Regions from separate parts of the Enterobacter sp. FW301-JW81 genome, predicted to be linked through region 2. Evidence: predicted binding sites of a transcription regulator. Region 2 holds the regulator's gene; each other region holds the start of a gene.
The links. The regulator PurR, encoded in region 2, represses purine synthesis genes. The targets are predictions, from matches to a motif close to CANGCAAACGTTTGCNTG.
Positions count from the first base shown of each region.

Region 1: the regulator PurR is predicted to act here: its motif matches at 2,753-2,770, upstream of gcvT (glycine cleavage system aminomethyltransferase GcvT).
Region 3: the regulator PurR is predicted to act here: its motif matches at 2,545-2,562, upstream of raiA (ribosome-associated translation inhibitor RaiA).
Region 4: the regulator PurR is predicted to act here: its motif matches at 3,106-3,123, upstream of purM (phosphoribosylformylglycinamidine cyclo-ligase).

Region 1 is NZ_JBYTBA010000003.1:74,273-79,690, forward strand. It holds gene gcvP (aminomethyl-transferring glycine dehydrogenase) at 1-1,058, opposite strand, end outside; gene gcvH (glycine cleavage system protein GcvH) at 1,186-1,575, opposite strand; gene gcvT (glycine cleavage system aminomethyltransferase GcvT) at 1,599-2,693, opposite strand; gene ubiI (FAD-dependent 2-octaprenylphenol hydroxylase) at 3,092-4,294, opposite strand; gene ubiH (2-octaprenyl-6-methoxyphenyl hydroxylase) at 4,307-5,418, opposite strand, start outside.
Region 2 is NZ_JBYTBA010000001.1:622,372-627,789, forward strand. It holds gene cfa (cyclopropane fatty acyl phospholipid synthase) at 1-822, opposite strand, end outside; gene punC (purine nucleoside transporter PunC) at 1,121-2,320, opposite strand; gene punR (DNA-binding transcriptional activator PunR) at 2,436-3,347, shown strand; gene purR (HTH-type transcriptional repressor PurR) at 3,365-4,390, opposite strand; gene cydH (cytochrome bd-I oxidase subunit CydH) at 4,688-4,777, shown strand; gene AC3WOK_RS03010 (MFS transporter) at 4,941-5,418, shown strand, end outside.
Region 3 is NZ_JBYTBA010000007.1:2,788-8,205, reverse strand. It holds gene AC3WOK_RS19705 (SMP-30/gluconolactonase/LRE family protein) at 1-682, shown strand, start outside; gene pheA (bifunctional chorismate mutase/prephenate dehydratase) at 679-1,839, opposite strand; Phe leader region at 1,870-1,995, opposite strand; gene pheL (pheA operon leader peptide PheL) at 1,947-1,994, opposite strand; gene raiA (ribosome-associated translation inhibitor RaiA) at 2,106-2,447, opposite strand; gene bamD (outer membrane protein assembly factor BamD) at 2,716-3,453, opposite strand; gene rluD (23S rRNA pseudouridine(1911/1915/1917) synthase RluD) at 3,585-4,565, shown strand; gene yfiH (purine nucleoside phosphorylase YfiH) at 4,562-5,293, shown strand.
Region 4 is NZ_JBYTBA010000002.1:126,416-131,833, forward strand. It holds gene ppk1 (polyphosphate kinase 1) at 1-1,163, opposite strand, end outside; gene purN (phosphoribosylglycinamide formyltransferase) at 1,370-2,011, opposite strand; gene purM (phosphoribosylformylglycinamidine cyclo-ligase) at 2,008-3,045, opposite strand; gene bglK (beta-glucoside kinase BglK) at 3,292-4,185, shown strand; gene AC3WOK_RS07580 (6-phospho-beta-glucosidase) at 4,196-5,418, shown strand, end outside.

The sequences.
Region 1 (5,418 bases), on a different contig from region 2:
CCGTGGAACACGGCATACAGGCTGGCGATGTTGGCCAGCAGCACCTGGGAGGTACAGATATTGGAGTTCGCTTTCTCGCGGCGAATATGCTGCTCGCGGGTCTGCATCGCCATGCGCAGCGCGGTGTTACCGGCGGCATCTTTCGATACGCCGATGATGCGGCCAGGCATGGAGCGTTTGAATTCATCTTTCGCGCCGAAGAACGCCGCGTGCGGGCCGCCGTAGCCCATCGGTACGCCGAAGCGCTGCGCAGAGCCGAAGACAATGTCCGCGCCCTGTTTGCCTGGCGCCGTCAGCAGCACCAGCGCCATAAAATCGGCAGCAACGCTGACAACCACTTTACGGGATTTCAGCTCGGCAATCAGCGCGCTGTAATCATGCACCTCACCAGTGGTGCCCACCTGCTGCAACAGCACGCCGAAGACGTCCTGGTGATCCAGCACCTTGTCAGCGTCGTCGACAATCACGTCAAAGCCGAAGGTTTCCGCACGGGTGCGCACCACATCCAGCGTCTGCGGATGCACGTCCGCCGCCACGAAGAAGCGGTTAGCGTTTTTCAGCTTGCTGACGCGTTTTGCCATCGCCATGGCTTCGGCGGCGGCGGTCGCTTCGTCCAGCAGAGACGCGGAGGCGATATCCATACCGGTCAGATCCAGCGTTACCTGCTGGAAGTTCAGCAGCGCTTCCAGGCGGCCCTGAGAGACTTCTGGCTGATACGGGGTGTAAGCGGTGTACCAGCCCGGGTTTTCCAGCATGTTGCGCAGGATAACCGGCGGCAACTGCACGTTGGTGTAGCCCATGCCAATGTAAGACTTATAGCGCTTGTTCAGGCCTGCAATAGCCTTCAGCTCCGCCAGCGCGGCGAATTCCGTGGTGGCTTCCCCCACCTGAGGCGGTGTGGCAAGCTGGATGTCTTTTGGCACAATCTGGCCGATCAGTGCGTTTAATGAATCCGCGCCAACCGTCTTCAGCATCTCCTGCTGTTGCTGAGCATCCGGCCCAATGTGACGTTCAATGAAGGCGCCACGGTTTTCAAGCTGGCTTAAAGTCTGTGTCATGAGCGATGGTTCCTGAAACGTGCAGTGAATCGTAGTTATCTGTAACGCTGTTGCCCGGTGGCGCTAACGCTTACCGGGCCTACGTTGACCTGTAGGCCGGATAAGCGCAGCGCCATCCGGCAAAACGTTATTCGTCTTCCAGTAGGGCTTCGTACGCGGTCGCATCCAGCAGCGCGGCAACCTGCGATTCGTCGCTGGCTTTGATCTTGAAGATCCAGCCGCCTTCATAAGGCTCGCTGTTGACCAGCTCCGGGGAGTCGCTCAGCGCGTCGTTGACGGCGACAATTTCACCGCTTACCGGTGCGTAGATGTCGGATGCCGCTTTTACGGACTCCGCCACGGCGCAGTCGTCGCCTGCGCTGACGGTTGCGCCTACTTCAGGCAGGTCAACAAACACCATGTCGCCCAGCAGCTCCTGTGCGTGCTCGGTGATCCCTACGGTGTAAGTGCCGTCCGCCTCTTTGCGCAGCCACTCGTGTTCTTTGCTGTATTTCAGTTCTGCTGGCACATTGCTCATTGAAGTTCTCCTGATAAAAATGATTAGGCGACCGGCTTACCGGCGCGAACAAAAATCGGTTTGGTTACGTTGACCGGCATTTCACGGTTGCGGATTTGCACCACCGCCGTTTCGCCAATGCCTGCCGGCACGCGTGCCAGTGCAATACTGTAGCCCAGCGTCGGGGAGAAGGTTCCGCTGGTGATCACGCCTTCGCGGTGATTGCCGTCGGCATCGGTAAAACGTACAGGCAGTTCACCGCGCAGCACGCCCTTCTCAGTCATCACCAGGCCCACCAGCTGTTCAGTGCCTTTTTCGCGCTGCATCTCCAGCGCTTCACGGCCAATAAATTCACGGTCAGCCGGTTCCCACGCGATGGTCCAGCCCATATTGGCCGCCAGCGGTGAAACACCCTCATCCATCTCCTGACCGTAGAGGTTCATGCCCGCCTCCAGACGCAGCGTATCGCGCGCGCCAAGGCCCGCAGGCTTCACGCCCGCTTCCACCAGCGCACGCCAGAAATCAGCAGCCTTCTCGTTTGGCATCGCAATTTCGTAGCCCGCTTCACCGGTGTAGCCGGTGGTGGCGATGAACAGATCCCCCGCCTGTACGCCGAAGAACGGCTTCATGCCTTCTGTGGCTTTACGCTGCTCGTCGTTGAACAGAGACGCGGCTTTCGCCTGCGCGTTCGGCCCCTGCACGGCGATCAGCGACAGATCGTCACGGACGGTGATGTCGATGGCGTAAGGTTCGGCGTGTTGGGTGATCCAGGAGAGGTCTTTTTCGCGGGTGGCGGAGTTTACAACGAGGCGGAAGAAATCTTCAGTGAAGTAATAGACGATGAGGTCGTCAATCACGCCGCCGGAGGCATTCAGCATGCCAGTATAGAGCGCTTTACCCGGCGTCTTCAGTTTGGCGACGTCATTTGCCAGCAGATAGCGCAAAAACTCCCGGGTGCGGCTGCCGCGCAGATCGACAATTGTCATGTGGGACACGTCGAACATACCGGCATCGGTGCGCACCGCGTGGTGCTCATCAATCTGCGAGCCGTAGTGCAGCGGCATCATCCAGCCGTGGAAGTCCACCATGCGGGCGCCGCATAACACGTGTTGTTCGTACAAAGGAGTCTGTTGAGCCATCTTGTCCTCGTTGAAAAAATTCACCGTGAAACCCGGTATCGGCCCCGTTATCAGGCACCGACGCAAACGTTCTCTTTTACCTGAACTTACCACCGAAACCGGCGGTTAACCATAAGGTAAAACGGGTCATCACATTAGCTTATGACCAAAAAACGCTAAAAAGCCTACAGAGTTATTCACTGGAAAAATGCGATTAAACCCGCACAAAATTAACATCACGCTAACAGGATTTAGCACATGGTGATATTTCATGCGGAAAAATGGGCCGAATTTCCGTGACGGGAAAAACACGACATTAGATTATCTAATGCGAAAAAAGCAGTGAAATTAGATTATTTCAAACGAGGGAATTTCCCCGGCGCAGAGGCCGGGAAAATAAAGTGTGACGGGGGTCTAAATTAGCGTAGCCAGTCCGGCAGGTCGTTAAGACCCATTGCCTGGCGAAGGAGCTGAGGCTTAACACCCGGAAGGGTATCGGCAAGCTTGAGGCCGATGTCGCGCAGCAGTTTTTTCGCCGGATTAGCACCGGCAAACAGCTCGCGGAAGCCCTGCATACCCGCCAGCATCATCGCCGCGCTGTGCTTGCGGCTGCGTTCGTAGCGACGCAGATAAAGATGCTGGCCGATGTCCTTCCCTTCGCGATGCAGGCGACGCAGTTCTTCCACCAGCTCCGCCGCATCCATAAAGCCAAGATTAACGCCCTGCCCGGCCAGCGGATGTATGGTGTGAGCCGCATCTCCTACCAGCGCCAGACGGTGCGCCGCAAACTGGCGCGCGTAGCGGCCGGTTAACGGGAAGACCTGCCGCTCGCTTTCAAGCGTGCACAGCCCAAGACGATTATCAAACGCCACGCACAGTGCCTGATTGAAAGCATCAGGGGTAGCCTCCTGCATCAGCCGGGCTTTTTCCGGCACCAGCGACCAGACAATCGAGCACAGGTGCGGATCTGCAAGCGGCAGGAACGCCAGAATGCCGTCGTTGTGGAAAATCTGCCGCGCCACGCCGCCGTGCGGCTCTTCGGTGCGGATCGTCGCGACCAGCGCGTGATGACGGTAATCCCAGTAGGTCAGCGGAATATCCGCTTTGTTGCGCAGCCAGGAGTTCGCGCCGTCAGCCCCCACTACCAGACGTGCGGTCAGCATGTCGCCGCTTTGCAGGGTGATAAACGCCTCGTTTTCGCCCCACGCCACCTGCTGGATTTGCGCGGGTGCCATCAGGGTAATATCGCTACATGACTGCGCCTTTTGCCACAGCGCATGATGGATAACGGCATTCTCGATAATGTGGCCAAGGTGGCTATAGCCCATGCTTTCATCATCAAAAGCAATATGACCGAAGCTGTCTTTATCCCACACTTCCATGCCGTGATAGCAGCTGGCGCGCTGCGCCACGATATCCGACCAGACGCCAAGGTGCGTCAGCAGCTTTTCGCTGGCTGCATTAATGGCCGAGACGCGCAGTTCCGGCGGCGCATCCTGGGCTACGGGCTGAGGCTGCTTTTGCTCCAGCACCGCCACGCGCAGGCCGCTGCCCTGTAAGCCACAGGCCAGCGCCAGTCCTACCATACCGCCGCCAACGATGGCGACATCAACATTTTGCACGGTGATAACTCCTTAACGCGCGACCCAACCAAGAGTCCGCTGCGCCAGCACGTCACGTGCCGGAATGAATAATTCCATCGCCATCAGCCCGAGGTTGCGGCCCGCAACCAGCGGCGCCCAGCGATTGGCAAACAGATGAACCAGGCCATCGGTGACGCCAATCGTCGCCTCTTTATCCGCCTGGCGGCGCTTCTGGTAATGGCTGAGCACCGGGTATGCGCCACAGTCTTTTTGCTCGTCCCACGCCTGAGAAAGCGTTTCCGCCAGACTCATCACGTCGCGTAACCCAAGGTTGAACCCCTGACCGGCGATAGGATGCAGCGTCTGCGCGGCATTCCCGACAAGCGCCAGACGATGGGAGATGGACTGCGAGGACGTGGTCAGCGAAAGCGGGTATACCGTCCGCTTGCCTGCATGGGTAATACGCCCCAGCCGCCAGCCAAAGGCTCTTTGCAGCTCGGTACAAAAACGTTCGTCTGACCAGGCCTTAACCTCTTCAGCCCTATCCTGCGGGTGGCACCAGACCAGGGAGCAGCGCCCATCCGACATCGGCAGCATCGCCAGCGGGCCGTGCTGCGTAAAGCGCTCAAACGCCCGGCCGTTATGTTCGGCTGCGGTAGAAACGTTCGCAATGACCGCCACCTGCCCGTAAGGCTGCTGACGCCACTCTACGCCACACTGGGCACCGAGCGCCGAGCGCGAGCCGTCCGCGGCAACCAGAAGCTGGCCATCAAGCACGGTGCCGTTTTCCAGCGTCACGCTAACCAACGCTTCACTTCGGCTTACGCTTGCCACGCGCGCCGGACAATGCAACGTGACCCCCGGCGCGTCCTGAAGCAGGCGGAACAGGCGTAATCCTACGTCGTGTAGCTCAACGACCTGACCCAGGGCATCAATACGGTAATCCTGCGCGTCCAGCGTGACAAAGCCTGCATGGCCGCGATCGCTGACGTGAACGGTACCGATCGCAGTGGCTCGGTCGGCTATCGCCTGCCAGATACCAATGCGCGAAAGCTGCTGGCACGTCCCCTGCGCCAGCGCAATGGCGCGGGCATCAAAACCGGGGTGGTTCGACGCCTCTGGCGCAACGGCCTCCACCAGGTGCACCGGCAGCTGCCCCTTCG
Region 2 (5,418 bases):
GTCGGTCCGCTTAGAGCCGATAGTGTGCAGCAGGAAGATGCCGTCCGGCTTTAAATTACGATCCACCACCTCAAAGTAGGTGTCGTAGTTTTTCGGCCCAACGTGCTCGAACATACCCACGGAAACGATACGATCGAACTGTTCGTTCAGGTCACGGTAATCCTGCAGCCGGATATCCACATCGAGACCCTGGCAGCGTTCCCGCGCCATTTTTTGCTGTTCCGCTGAAATCGTGACGCCGACCACGCTGACGCCATAGTGCTTCGCCATAAAGTACGCCAGCCCGCCCCAGCCGCAGCCGATATCCAGCACGCGCATACCGGGCTGTAGCTGCAGTTTCTCGCTAATCAGACGCAGCTTAGCCTGCTGAGCCTCTTCAAGCGTCGACGCGTCTTTCCAGTAGGCGCAGGAGTACTGCATGAAAGGGTCAAGCATGCGGTTGAACAGGTCGTTGCCAAGATCGTAGTGTTCTTTGCCGACGATCCACGCGCGTTTTTTACTTTGCAGATTAAACAGTCTGGCAGAGGCGACACGCAGGGTGTCTTTCAGGTTGCGGGGGAGTTGATTTTCCAGACCGGCACGCAAAACGCTGGCGAAAAAGATATCCAGCCGTTCGCACTCCCACCAGCCGTCCATATAGCTTTCTCCCAGTCCTAACGATCCCTCACGCAACACGCGTTTAAAAAAGTCGGGATGTTTGACCTGGGGATCGGATGGCGAAGATCCGTTGATAGTGATGCCTGCACGACCCAACAGTTCACTGACGATCCGGGACCAGTTATCGTCCGGAACGCTGACTTCTTCTATACACGATGAACTCATAGCTTCTCCATCACCCTACTGTGATCAGAACCTTAAAACAGCGTAGACGCTTTTTTGGTTTGTGAGAAATCTCACGGTAAATACCGCGAGGCTAGTATCCGACGTAGAACAGAGGAAGGGAGATAACCCTTGCCGAAAATGCCTTCCATGGTAAAACGGGAGCACTCCGGCTCCCGTTAACGCTTAATATTTATCGTATTTAATCGAACCAAATTTAGTATAGGCCTCAAAATTTGGTGATTCAATAGAAAATTCTTAGCAACCTAATCACTGAAAATTAACATGATTTCTGGCGCAATTACGCATGTGACGTTTCAACCTGAGCGCGGTTATCCTGCTCACGCTGCGCGGAGGCCTGCATGCGATAGCCTATTACCGCCAGCGCAACGGTCACCAGCATCACGCTGGTGGTGGTCAGAAGCGGCGTAGCAATCAGCGCGGAGACCACCAGGCTTGCCAGGAAGCACAAACCCAGCTGCAGGGTGTTCTGCAGCGCGGCGGCGCGTCCTGTCGCCTGCGGGAACGGACGGAGCGCCTGCGCTACGACGATAGGGTAAATCGCCCCGTTCGCGACGGCCATCACGCAGAATGGAATCAAAATTTCAGCCAGACCGGCGCCCGGAATAAAGCCAACGGCCCAGGTCCCGATAACGCTCAGGGCATACAGCACCAGCAGCCATGGCAGCATCTGCTGACCTTCCCACTTTTGCAGCGCTGCACGACAGCCGTATCCGCCCACCAGGAACGCGATGGTCTGCGGAACGTAGCTCAGCCCGATGGCTGCCGGGCTGTATCCCATATCGTGCAGAATAAACGGCGAGCCGGTGAGCCACGCGAAGAAGCTCGCCGAGCAGGCGGCATAGATCAGGACATTGCCGCGATACGCTTTGGTGCCCAGCAGGGAAGTGAAGGTGATTGGCTTCGCGTCAGCATGCGCCTCTTTTTTATGCGCGGGCTTGAGGGCAAACGCCGGCAGCATTAGTACCAGCGTGATGGCAAACAGCGTGGCAAAAATGGCCTGCCAGTCAAAATGCGCGAGGATCCAGCTGCCCAGCAGCGGAGCAAGGGCTGGCGAGAGTCCCACGAGCGGCATAATGGTGGCGAAAATACGGTTTGTGCGGTTAGCCGGGTAGTAGTCGGTAACCAGCGCCTGCCAGGTGACGGCAGCGGCACAGACGCCCACGGCCTGAATAAAGCGCAGCACCAGCAGCCAGGTGGCGTCGCGTACCCATAGCATCCCCAGACAGCCAACGGCAAAAATGGCCAGACCCAGCAGCAATACCGGTTTACGACCAAAGCGATCCGAGAGCGGTCCCCAGAGCAGCTGTGCGAAAGCAAAACCGGCGAGGAACAAACTCAGGCTGGCGCTGATGGCCGCGGCAGGCGTCTGCAGATCTTCCTGCATAGCGGCGAAAGCCGGCAGGTACATATCGGTGGCCAAAAAGCCCAGCACGCTTAAGCCGCCGAGCCAGACTAAAAAACCTTTCCTGGGTTGCATTATTTTATTCTCCTTAAGGAGGCAGGTGTACGTTGGCGCTGAGTGTAGGGAGTGCAAAGCCGCTTGTGAAACGCTAATATTTGGCGGGTGCATTCAAAAATTTTGCAGGCAGAAAATGTGGTCAGATTATTCTCTTGAAGTGGTCGATGCTGTCGCGCGTAACGGCAGCTTTAGCGGTGCGGCGCAGGAGCTGCACCGCGTCCCTTCGGCTATCAGCTACACCGTGCGTCAGCTCGAAGAGTGGCTGGCGGTTCCGCTGTTTGAACGGCGCCATCGTGATGTCGAATTAACGCCCGCCGGCGCGTGGTTTTTGAAGGAAGGGCGTTCTGTTATCAAAAAAATGCAGATCACCCGCGAACAGTGTCAGCAGATCGCCAACGGCTGGCGGGGGCATCTTTCCATCGCGGTGGATAATATCGTTAAGCCGGAACGCACCCGGCAAATGATCGTCGATTTCTATCGGCATTTTTCTGACGTCGAGCTGCGGGTCTCGCAGGAGGTGTTCAACGGCGTCTGGGATGCGCTGGCGGACGGCAGGGCAGAGATGGCGATTGGGGCCACGCAGGCGATCCCGGTCGGGGGACGTTACGCCTTTCGCGATATGGGCATGCTGAGCTGGAAGTGCGTGGTGGCACGCGATCATCCGCTGGCGGCAATGGAAGGGCCGTTGAGCGACGATACGCTACGCAACTGGCCTTCACTGGTGCTGGAGGATACCTCCCGTTCATTACCCAAGCGTATCACCTGGCTTCTGGATAACCAGCGGCGGGTGGTGGCCCCTGACTGGGAATCGTCGGCGACGTGCCTCAGCGCCGGGCTGTGCGTCGCGATGGTGCCCGTGCACTTTGCGCGCCCAAAAATCGATACCGGAGAATGGGTTGAACTGACGCTGGAGAATCCCTTCCCGGATGCGGCCTGCTGCCTCACCTGGCAGCAAAATGACGTCTCACCCGCCATGGACTGGCTTCTGGATTATCTGGGAGACAGCGAAACGCTGAACCGGGAGTGGTTACGGGAGCCAGCGTAGCTGGCCCCGTAGAGCGATTAACGACGGTAGTCGCGGAACGGGCCATCCGCAACGGAACGGCGTTCGATAAGGCGCGGGTGAACTTCAATGGACTGCGACTCTTCGCGCTTGTTGACGATCCTGTCCATCAGCATGTTGAAGGCCGTTTCGCCCAGCGAATCTTTCGGCTGGTGAATGGTGGTCAACGCTGGCGTAAAGTAGCGCGCGTTACGCACGTTATCATACCCGATCACGGAAATATCCTGCGGTACGCGCAGGCCCAGCTCATCGGCGGCGCAGAGCGCGCCCATCGCCATGATGTCGCCCCCGCAGAACACGGCGGTCGGACGATGCTGCTGGGAGACGATCTGCTGCATAGCGCGGTAGCCCGACTCCGGCTCAAAGTCGCCCTGCACGATCCAGTTTTCCGGCACGTTGATCAGCGCTTCTTCCATTGCTTTCATGAAGCCGGCCAGACGGCCCGCGCCGGTGTTGCGCTCCAGCGGACCCGGGATCACGCCAATCTCGCGGTGACCGCGTTCGATCAGGTAACGACCGGCCATATAGCCGCCTTCAAAGGCGTTATCGATAACGGAATCGGTGAAGTCCGCGCGCGCTTCGCCCCAGTCCATCACCACCATCGGAATATGGCGATACTCTTCGAGCATGGACAGCACGGACTCCGGATACTCGGAACACATCACCAGCAGGCCATCAACACGCTTTTGCGCCATCATCGACAGGTAGGCGCGCTGTTTTTCAATGCTGTTCCACGCGTTGCCCAGAATCAGGGTATAGCCTTTCTGGAAGCAGTTTTTCTCAACTGCTTCAATGATCTCGGCAAAATAGGCCGCTTCACTGCTGGTGGCCAGCAATCCAATAGATTTGGTGTGATTAACCTTGAGGCTTCGCGCAACCGCACTTGGCGAATAGTGCAGCTCTTTGATCGCGGCCCAGACGGCATTGCGCGTCTCTTCCGCCACGAAGCGGGTTTTGTTAATAACATGTGATACGGTTGTAGTGGAAACGTTTGCGCGTTTTGCTACGTCTTTAATTGTTGCCATTAAATGTCACTCCAGACCATATCCTAAACTCCTGAAAAACTTGAAGGTAAACGTTTGCCTTCTCTCACCCTTATTTCGCAATGTTGAGTTGCGGCACGCCGGGAAAACGACACGGGACGTCAGGAGGGGGTCAATGGCCGGTACGCTAATAAATTTAGCGTGGAATTTTGTCCTATCTTGATGAAAAGGGGAAGAGGTAAAGTGTTTATCAGTTTAAATCCAGGAAGATTTTTGACGTAAACTGTGCAAAAATGAGCAGGCTCACTTTTCGTGGGGGGATTAAAAGGAGAAAAATTGATGAGTTCCGATCTGAAGTTTTCGCTGTTCACCACCGTTATTGTGCTGGCTCTGATTGTCGCTGCCGGTCTGACGGCTGCGCTGCACTGATTTACGCGGAGGGAGAGCGTTCTCCCTCCCGATCGCCCCAATTGTTACTTCTCATGCAAAAATCTTTTGCCATTTTGTTAACTTCTAATTTTTTGTGATTGATGTCATGCTTTCGGCTTCTTTGTTCTGTGTCCCCATATGACACGGCATCCGGAGTTGACGCATGAAAATCAATTTTCCCCTGCTGGCCCTGGCGATTGGCGCTTTTGGGATTGGCACCACTGAATTCTCCCCGATGGGGTTACTGCCTGTTATTGCCCGGGGCGTGGACGTCTCGATCCCTGCTGCAGGCATGTTAATCAGCGCCTACGCAATCGGCGTGATGGTAGGCGCGCCGCTGATGACGCTTCTCCTTTCGCACCGCGCGCGCCGCAATGCGCTGATTTTCCTGATGGCGATTTTCACCCTGGGCAACGTGCTTTCCGCCATTGCGCCGGACTACACCACGCTGATGCTGTCTCGCATTCTGACCAGCCTTAACCACGGCGCGTTCTTTGGGCTGGGGTCGGTCGTGGCGGCAAGCGTGGTGCCAAAACACAAGCAGGCGAGCGCCGTGGCAACCATGTTTATGGGCCTGACGATTGCCAACATTGGCGGGGTGCCTGCGGCGACCTGGCTGGGTGAAGCGATCGGCTGGCGTA
Region 3 (5,418 bases), on a different contig from region 2:
CGGCGGGTTTATCGTCGCCATGCGCAGCGGCATCTGGCTTGCCGATAAGCATGGCCTCCTGCAGCGCAAGGTGTGTGATAACCCCTCTAACCCGCAGCTGGCGCGTTTTAACGATGGGGGAACCGACAGTCAGGGGCGCTTCTATGCCGGGACCTTCTGGGGGCCGGGGGATTACAACGGCGCGCTGCTGATGCGTATCGATAACGATCTGACGCCGAAAGTGATCCAGTGCGATATTCACGGGCACAATGGCTTAGCGTTTAGCCCGGATAACCAGTGGATGTTTACCTCCGACACGCCAAACGGCGTGATTTACCGTACCCCGCTTGATGAGCAGGGTGAGCCGGGCAGGCGCGAGGTGTTTCGTCAGTTTAAAGAGGGCGAGGGGATACCGGACGGCGCGGCAATGGATGTGGAGGGCTGCTACTGGAGCGCGCTGTTTGACGGCTGGCGTATCGCGCGTTTTTCTCCAGAAGGGGAACAGCTGGAAGAGTATGAAATGCCGGTACGTTGCCCGACGATGGTCTGTTTTGGCGGCGATGATATGAAAACGCTGTTCATTACGACGACGCGGGAAAATATGGATGCGGAGGAGGTGGCGAAGTATCCGCTCTCCGGCGCCATCTTCACCCTGCCCGTGAGCGTGGCAGGGGTGAAGAAAAGCCGCTTTATCGAACGTTAGCTCGGATCGACCGGCACGACGTTTTCGCTCGGATAGCAGCCCAGCACTTTCATGGAGCGGGTGATTTCGCCCAGCTCGCGCAGGGCTTTCTGCATGGAAGCAGACTCCAGGTTGGCCTGGATATCGAGATAAAACATCTCTTCCCATGGATTACCGTGGATCGGACGTGATTCCAGCCTGGTCATGATCAGGTTGTGGTTACGCAGCACCAGCAGGGCTTCAACCAGCGCGCCGGCCTGCTGCCCGGTCGCCATCAGCAGCGTGGTTTTGGCCGGTACCTGGTCTGAAACGTTGATGGCCTTGCGGGCCAGCACCACGAAGCGGGTAATATTTTGCGTCTGGTTTGCCAGGTTGCGCTCCAGCACCTGTAAACCATACAGCGCGCCGCCCGCTTCGCTGCCGAGCGCAGCAACGGTTGGGGAGTTAGCCTGCGCCACTTTTTCCATCGCCGCCGAGGTGCTTTCGGTGTACTCAATTTTCCAGTTCGGATAGCGGTTCAGGAACTGGCTGCACTGCTGGAACGGCTGTGGATGACTGTAAACCGTTTCGATCTTGCTCAGGTCCGTTGAGCCGGAGACCAGCACGCAGTGATCGATAGGGATCGTCAGCTCACCAACCAGCGAAAGAGTGGTGTGCTGCAGCAAATCGTAGACGTCGTTGATGGCGCCGGAGCTGGTGTTTTCAATCGGCACCACGGCGTAATCCGCCTGGCCGGTCTCGACCTGGTTGAAAATATCGGCGAATTTTGCACAGCCGCTCTCAATAAATTCTTCGAAATGGCGTGCGGCATACTGACGTGCGGCCAGGTGAGAATAAGAGCCCTTTGGCCCAAGGAAAGCGACACGTGCAGAGTGTGGATTGGTTTTGTTCAGATGCTGCTGGAGCAGCGCTTGCTGGGTCAGAACGGAGTCTTCAATGATGAGCTGGAACAACCGGGTGATGTAGTGGGCATCGAGGTGATGCGCTTTACCGAGCTGAATGAGACGTTCCAGCAGATCGCGCTCGCGGTCAATATCACGGACCGGGCGATGGGAGTCCAGCTTGGCTTTGCCCACTTCAACGGCAAGGGCTCGGCGTTCGGCCAGCAGCGCCAGCAGCTTCTCGTCCAGCGCGCTGATTTTTACTCGCAGATCCAGTAACGGGTTTTCCGGTGTCATAGTGTTGCCTGTCTCATTTTATCGTTATCAATAAAAAAGGCCCCCCGGTGTGGGAGGCCTTGTTGTTCGTCTTCGCATTCTTTATCACACGACGAAACGCCTCCCGTTCAGGGGAAGGTAAAAAAGAATGCGAAGAAGAACGGCGTAAGTTTCATAAAGTCATCCTGTGATTGATACCGTTAAAGTACCCGTACTGTTTTCACCCTGTCAATAAAAAACAAAAAACGCGCCCGAAGGCGCGTTGGCGGTACACTCAATTTAAAGGATTACTCTTCTTCAACTTCTTCCGCGAAGCTGGCGTCTTTCACCGATGTTGTGGCGCGACGGGCTTCACCTTTGTGTTGCACTTTATTGAGCTGCCGTTCCAGCTTGTTGATCAAATCGTTAATTGCGGTGTACATATCCTCATGTTTTGCGCTGGCGACCAGATGGCCGTTTGGAGTATTGATAGTTGCGTCAGCGATGAAACCCTGCGGCTCCTTGGACAGGATGATATGTGGATTAATCAAATGAGTTTGCCATTTATCCAGTTTGGCGAGACGGTCTGCGACGTGCTGGCGAATTGCCGGAGTAATTTCCATTTGTTTACTGGTAATGTTCATTGTCATAAATTTTACCTCTTGTCTTTCCGTCTTGGTGATTCCAGCATACCCGACCTAATGTCAAAATGTGTGATTTAGATCACGTTATTTTGTCGGTTTTTGTCAGGGAATCTTTTTTGTGAGGCAGGGCAGGAAGAGGTGAGATTTACCTTGTGGAAGGCAAAAATTGGGGCCATAGTTGACTGGATGTGTTGGGGCTAACGCGCTTTAGCGACGCTCGGAAACGAATAAAAAAACGGCAGCCTTCGGGCTGCCGTTTTACATTGAGGCAATATCAGGTGTTGCTGCTGTTGGCGGCGATGATTTTCGCCACTTTATCAGCCTGAGCAGTCATCTGCATCTGACGGTAGGCATTTTCCATCAGCTTCAGGCCGTCGCGCGTTGCCTGGGTGTCCGGATAGTCACGCAGCATACCCTCTACGCGGTTAACCACGGCAACCCATGCACCACGGCGGGTATAGTATTCCGCCACGGAGTATTCATATTTCGCCAGACGGTCTTTCAGGAACACCAGACGTTTGGTCGCGTCGGTCACGTACTGACTGTTCGGATAGCCGCGCACCAGTTTGGAGAAGTCATTGAAGGCATCACGCGCGTGCTGCGGATCACGGTCGGAACGATCCACGCCGAAGAAGCCCTGCAGAGCACTGTCGTCCAGCGCCATGTTGGTGAGGCCGCGCATGTACATCACATAGTCGATGTTAGGATGAGTCGGGTTCAGACGCATGAAACGATCGATGGTTGCCTGAGCCAGCGGCAGATCGGCATTTTTATAGTATGCGTAGATAAGATCTAACTGTACCTGCTGCGAATACGGACCAAATGGATAGCGATTATCCAACGCTTCCAGTTGCGTTATCGCCTGTTTCCAGTTACCGTCCTGCAACTTTTGTTGTGCAGTCGCATAGATTTCATTCGGCGGATTGTCAGGGACCTGTTCATTTGAACCGGAGCAGCCCACCAAAGCCAGGCTCAACGTGGCCGCTGCCACCAGATATTTCATGCGCGTCATGACGTTTTGACTTTCCTCAAATGTTTGTCCGGGAGAAACTCTGTTCCTGCTCCCGATTAAGACCAGCTACAATAGCACACTATATTAAACGGCAAAGCCGTAAAACCCAACGTTAAACGAAGAAGCAGTTTATGGCACAACGAGTAGAACTCACCGCAACAGTCTCCGAAAATCAGCTCGGTCAACGCTTAGATCAGGCTTTGGCCGAATTGTTCCCTGATTATTCGCGTTCACGCATAAAAGAATGGATCCTTGACCAGCGCGTGCTGGTAAACGGCAAGATCTGGGACAAACCAAAAGAGAAAGTGTTAGGTGGGGAAGCTGTCGCCATCAATGCTGAAATCGAAGAGGAAATCCGCTTCGAGCCGCAGGATATCCCACTGGAAATCGTCTATGAAGATGATGACATTCTGGTGATCAACAAGCCGCGCGACCTGGTTGTTCATCCGGGGGCGGGGAACCCTGACGGTACGGTACTTAACGCACTTCTCCATTATTATCCACCTATCGCGGATGTCCCGCGCGCGGGCATCGTGCACCGTCTGGATAAAGACACCACCGGTCTGATGGTGGTCGCGAAGACCGTTCCCGCCCAGACCCGTCTGGTGGAATCGCTGCAGCTGCGCGAAATTACCCGTGAGTATGAAGCGGTAGCCATTGGCCATATGACCTCTGGCGGTACGGTGGAAGAGCCAATCAGCCGTCACCCAACCAAACGTACCCATATGTCGGTGCATCCGATGGGTAAACCGGCGGTGACGCACTATCGCATTATGGAGCACTTCCGCATTCATACGCGTCTGCGCCTGCGTCTGGAAACCGGGCGTACTCACCAGATTCGTGTGCATATGGCTCACATTACCCATCCGCTGGTGGGGGATCAGGTCTACGGTGGTCGTCCACGTCCGCCTAAAGGCGCATCGGATGAGTTCATCAGCGTTTTGCGTAAATTCGATCGTCAGGCACTGCACGCGACTATGCTGCGCCTTTACCACCCGATCACCGGTATTCAGATGGAGTGGCACGCGCCTATCCCGCAGGATATGGTGGACCTTATTGAGGCGATGCGTGCTGATTTCGAAGAACATAAGGATCAAGTGGACTGGTTATGACCAAACTGATTGTCCCGGAGTGGCCATTGCCCGAAGGCGTGGCTGCCTGTAGTTCAACCCGTATTGGCGGCGTGAGCCAGGGGGCGTGGGAGTCTTTGAATCTCGGCGCACACTGTGGCGACAACCTGGAGCACGTTGAAGAGAACCGCAGGCGTCTGTTTGCTGCGGGGAACTTGCCGTCGAAGCCGGTCTGGCTGGAACAGGTTCACGGTAACACGGTGCTGAAGTTGACGGGGGAACCCTACGCTTCTAAACGCGCCGATGCCTCCTACAGTAATACTCCGGGAACGGTTTGTGCCGTAATGACCGCCGATTGTCTGCCGGTTCTGTTTTGTAACCGTTCAGGTACCGAGGTTGCAGCAGCCCATGCGGGCTGGCGTGGTCTATGTGAAGGCGTGCTGGAAGAGACGGTCGCCTGCTTTAACGACGAGCCCGCCAATATCATGGCCTGGCTTGGCCCGGCAATTGGTCCTCGTGCTTTTGAAGTGGGCCCAGAGGTTCGCGACGCCTTTATGGAAAAAGATCCGCAAGCCGTGGAAGCCTTCCTGCCTTCCGGGGATAAATATCTGGCCGATATCTACCAGCTCGCTCGCCAGCGCCTGAATAACGTGGGCGTAACGCAGATCTCCGGTGGCGATCGCTGTACCTTCACCGAAAAGGGTGATTTTTTCTCCTATCGCCGCGACAAGACGACGGGTCGTATGGCAAGTTTTATTTGGCTGATATAACCTAAAGAATCAAGACGATCCGGCACGTGCCGTTTTCTTTTCACATAATTCAGGTCATTAACCTTGAATAATTGAGGGATGACCTCATTTAATCTCCAGTAGCAAATTTGACCTGTTATGGGAGG
Region 4 (5,418 bases), on a different contig from region 2:
GCCGCATGGATCATCGCATCGATGATGCGGGAATCTTTTGCCACGCGGTAGATGTTGATTTTGATCGCCAGGACGCTCGGGTCGAAAGAGGCCTGACGCAGCAGTTCCAGCACGTGCTCGAACGTGTGGTACGGATAGTAGAGCAGGACATCGCGTTCGCGAATGGCGTCGAACCCGTTGCGGAATTTATCAAACCACAGATGGCGCAGGCGCGGCAGCGGCTTGTTGACCAGATTGGCTTTGCCGACGTTCGGGAAGCCAATAAAGTCTTTAAAGTTGTGGTAGCGGCCACCCGGCACGATGGAGTCATAGCGCGAAATGGTCAGCTTCTCGCGCAGCATTTCCACCATGGCGTCCGGCATATCGCGCTGATAAACAAAGCGCACCGGCTCGGCCGTCAGGCGCTGTTTGAGGCTGGAGGACATCAGCTCCATCAGGCTGGCTTCCATCTCGTGCACCAGGTCATATTCGGCGTCACGGGTCATCTTCATCGAGTAGGCGTTTAACGCATCGTAATCGAAGAAGCCTTTAAAAATGTCGTCCAGGCAGTAGCGCAGGATGTTATCCAGCAGGATCATTGGCTTGCGTCGGCGCGGGGTTTCCGGCGGCAGGTTCACAAAGCGTGGCACCTTGTCGGACGGGATCTCCAGCAGCGCGTAACGGATAGACTCACCGCGAATGATCTCCACCGCCAGGTAGGTGTAGTCATCTTTCAGGAACTGCACCAGATCGGTTTCGCGGTTGATCAGAATCGGGGTAATGTGCTGGCGCAGATAGTGTTTGAAGTAGTGGCGCAGCCAGTTTTGCTGGTTAACGGAAAGCTGGCGTTCGTTAATCAGGAAGATTTGATTACGCGCCATTTCCAGCAGGAGTTCGTTATACAGGCCGTCAAATTCCTGATCGGCTTTCAGCACGCGAGACTGGATTTTGCCCAGCAGATGACGCGAGTGAGAGTTTAAGCCCTGTTCTTCGCTAATGATGATGCGCCTTTTCAGCTCGGCAAAGCGAACCTTATAGAACTCATCCAGGTTGTTGGAATAAATGCCCAAAAAACGCATGCGCTCGATCAGCGGGTTACTTTTGTCAGCCGCTTCCTGGAGTACACGTTCGTTGAATGCTAACCAGCTTAGCTCTTTCTCGATATATAACTTTTCCTGACCCATTACAGCTCACACTCCAGTTCAATCACAGGACGTGGTAAATCCGTCTCGTCCTTATTATGGCGAGCATTTCCACGATATGTCCAACAGTGCCAGAAAAGTATGACAGTTATTTTTTTGTTGGGGATTTTAGAAGGTTGGAGAAGGGAATATCGGGTAATGCAATGTACAGGTCGGGTAAGCGTGGCAGCGCTACCCGACATATCCAACTACTCTTCCGCCGCATAACCCTGTGGGGGTAACTTCACGCCGTCCAGCCAGGCTGCGCCGTCGCGCATTGCCAGACGCCCGTCAACAAACCAGCTGACCACCAGCGGGTAAATGGCATGCTCCTGGCTCTGCACGCGTTCAGTCACCTCTTCTTCGCTGTCGCCGTCAAAGACCGGGACTTTCGCCTGCAGGATCACCGGACCGCCGTCCAGTTCGTCAGTAACGAAATGCACGGAGGTGCCATGCTCTTCATCGCCGTTTTCCAGAACCTGACGATGGGTGTGCAGGCCGGGATATTTCGGCAGAAGCGAAGGGTGAATATTCAGCAGACGGCCTGCGTAATGCGCGACAAAAGCCGGGCTCAGAATACGCATATACCCTGCCAGCACCACGACGTCAGGGGCGTAGGCATCAATCTCCTGAACCAGCTCGCGGTCAAAGGCTTCGCGACCGGCAAACTGGCTGGCTTCCAGCGCGTGCGCGGGAATATTCGCTTCCCGCGCGCGCTCAAGGCCGAACGCATCGGCCTTGTTGCTGAATACTGCCCGAATGGTGCCGTTGATTTTCTTCTGTTTGCAGGCGTCAATTATCGCCTGCAAATTGCTTCCGTTGCCGGAAATGAGCACCACGATGTTTTTCATTCAATGACCACACGCTGTTCGGAATCGGAAGCTTTAATCGTACCGATTTTCCACGCGTTTTCACCTTTCTCTGTCAGCAGCTTAACCGCTTTATCCGCTTCGCTTGCCGGCAGGGCGATAACCATACCTACGCCGCAGTTAAAGGTGCGATACATTTCGTGAGAGCTCACGTTGCCTGCGGTCTGCAGCCAGTTGAAGACGGCTGGCCACTGCCATGACGATTCGTCGATCACCGCCTGCGTGTTATCCGGCAGCACGCGCGGAATGTTTTCCCAGAAGCCGCCGCCGGTCAGGTGAGCGATAGCGTGAACGTCGACGTTCTCGATAAGCTCAAGCACGTTTTTCACGTAGATGCGTGTCGGCGCCAGCAGATGGTCGGCCAGCGGTTTACCTTCAAGCTCGGTGGTCAGTGGGTCGCAGCCGCTCACCTCAAGGATTTTACGCACCAGAGAGTAGCCGTTAGAGTGCGGGCCGCTGGAGGCCAGGGCGATCAGCACGTCGCCATCGGCCACTTTGCTGCCGTCGATAATTTCTGATTTTTCTACCACGCCGACGCAGAAGCCTGCGACGTCATAATCTTCACCGTGGTACATGCCCGGCATTTCCGCGGTTTCGCCGCCGACCAGCGCACAGCCTGACTGCAGGCAGCCTTCGGCGATGCCGCTAATCACGCTGGCTGCGGTATCCACGTCCAGTTTGCCGGTCGCGTAATAGTCGAGGAAGAACAGCGGCTCTGCACCCTGAACCACCAGGTCGTTTACGCACATCGCGACCAGATCGATACCGATCGTGTCGTGACGTTTTAAATCCATCGCCAGGCGCAGCTTTGTGCCTACACCGTCAGTACCCGAGACCAGAACAGGTTCACGATATTTTTGCGGCAGCGCGCACAGTGCGCCGAATCCACCCAGACCACCCATCACTTCCGGGCGGCGGGTTTTTTTCACCACACCTTTGATTCGGTCAACCAGCGCATTACCTGCGTCAATATCAACACCGGCATCTTTGTAGCTGAGAGAAGTTTTGTTGGTCACGGCTCAAGTCCCCACGCGATTGCATAGCTAGTAAGAAAAATCGGCGCAATTCTAACAGTCCAGGCAAACGTTTGCGAGCCTATTCTCGGCGAGAGGATTTTTTTTTCTGTTGCGTCCCGGACTGCGCGCAAACTTGATTCCGTTCACGAAAATGAAACCGGTTTCGGCGATCTGCTTGCAAGCGGTTTGCGGAATGAACATCATAAACTGAAACCGGTTTCAGTTTCATTCAGGAGGGATGAAGGCATGAACATCGCCGCATTTGATATTGGTGGCACTGCATTAAAAATGGGTATCGCGACGGGGCAGGGAGCGCTGCTGCAGAGGGATAAGGCCGCCATTAAGAACAGCGACGGCGAGGCCATCCTTTCGCAGATGCTGAACTGGGTGGCGGCGCATCCCGGGCTTGCGGGGATCGCCGTCAGCGCGCCGGGGTATGTGAATCCGCATACCGGGTTTATCGAGATGGGCGGGGCGATTCGCCGCTTCGATCAATTCGCGATGAAAGCCTGGCTTGAGGCGCAGACGGGATTACCGGTCACTGTCGAGAATGACGCTAACTGCGTGCTGCTGGCGGAGCGCTGGCAGGGCAAGGCGACGGATATCGACAACTTTCTGGTGCTGACTATCGGCACCGGGATCGGCGGGGCGATTTTCTGCAATGGCAAGCTGGTTCACGGGGCGCGTTTTCGCGCCGGGGAATTCGGCTACATGCTCACGGAAAGGGCGGACTCAAGACGCGTTGTCCGCCACTCCATGAATGAAAACTGCACGTTACGCACCCTGCGCAAGCGTTACGCCGATTGTCACGGGCTGGCGCTGGATGACGTGACCGGAGAAGCCATTTTTGACGGTTATGACGCAGGCGACGCCGCGTGCCGTCGCCTGGTGGATGATTTTCTTAACGGCATTGCGACAGGTCTTTATAACCTGGCGAATGTTTTCGATCCGCAGACCATTTTCATTGGCGGCGGAATTGCGGAGCGGCCCGGTTTTATGGATTTGCTCCGCACCCATCTCGCGTGGTTTGGCATCGCGGATATCGCCGATGTTGTCAGCCACGGCAACCGCGCCGGGTTAATTGGCGCGGTTTACCACTTCAGACAGCAGTATCCGTCAGCAATCCGCAACATCGAATGAGGGAAAGAGTATGTCAGGATTTAAAGCAGGTTTTCTATGGGGCGGCGCGGTTGCCGCGCATCAGCTGGAAGGCGGCTGGAAAGAGGGCGGCAAAGGGGTGAGCGTCGCCGACGTCATGACCGCCGGCGCGCACGGCGTACCGCGTGAAATCACCAACGGCGTGCTGCCCGGGAAAAACTACCCGAACCACGAAGCCATCGATTTCTACCATCGCTATAAGGAAGACATCAGGCTCTTTGCCGAGATGGGGTTCAAATGCTTCCGTACCTCTATTGCCTGGACGCGTATTTTCCCCAAAGGGGACGAGCGGGAGCCTAACGAGGCGGGTCTGAAGTTCTATGACGATCTGTTCGACGAATGCCTGAAATACGGCATCGAGCCGGTTATCACGCTCTCTCACTTCGAAATGCCTTTCCATCTGGTCACGGAGTACGGCGGATGGCGCAACCGCAAGCTGATCGACTTCTTTGTTCGCTTCGCACACGTCGTTTTCCAGCGCTACCAGCATAAAGTGAAGTACTGGATGACCTTCAACGAGATCAACAACCAGGCCAACTTCCACGAAGACTTTGCGCCGTTTACCAATTCCGGGCTGAAGTATGAGCCGGGCGAAGACCGCGAGCCGGTGATGTTCCAGGCCGCGCACTATGAGCTGGTGGCGAGCGCCCTGGCGGTGAAGGCGGGGCGCGAGATTAATCCGTCGCTGCAGATCGGCTGCATGATTGCCATGTGTCCTATCTATCCGCTGACCTGCGCGCCTGACGATATGATGATGGCGATGAACGCCATGCACCGCCGCTACTGGTTCACCGACGTGCACGTGCGCGGCAGGTACCCGCAGCACCTGCTCAACTACTTTGAGCGTCGTGGATTTGCGCTGGATATTACCGAAGAAGATAAAGCGGCGCTGACGCAGGGCTGCGTGGACTACATCGGATTCAGCTATTACATGTCTTTCGCCACCAAAGCGACGGCGGATAATCCGCAGCTGGACTACGACGAGAGCAAGAGCCTGGTCTCTAACCCGTACGTGCAGAAATCCGACTGGGGCTGGCAGATTGACCCGGTAGGGCTGCGCTACTCCCTGAACTGGTTCTGGGATCACTACCAGCTGCCGCTGTTCATCGTTGAGAACGGCTTTGGCGCTATCGACGTGCAGGAGAGCGACGGCACCGTGAACGATCAGTACCGTATTGATTACCTGGCCGCACACATCCGCGAGATGAAAAAAGC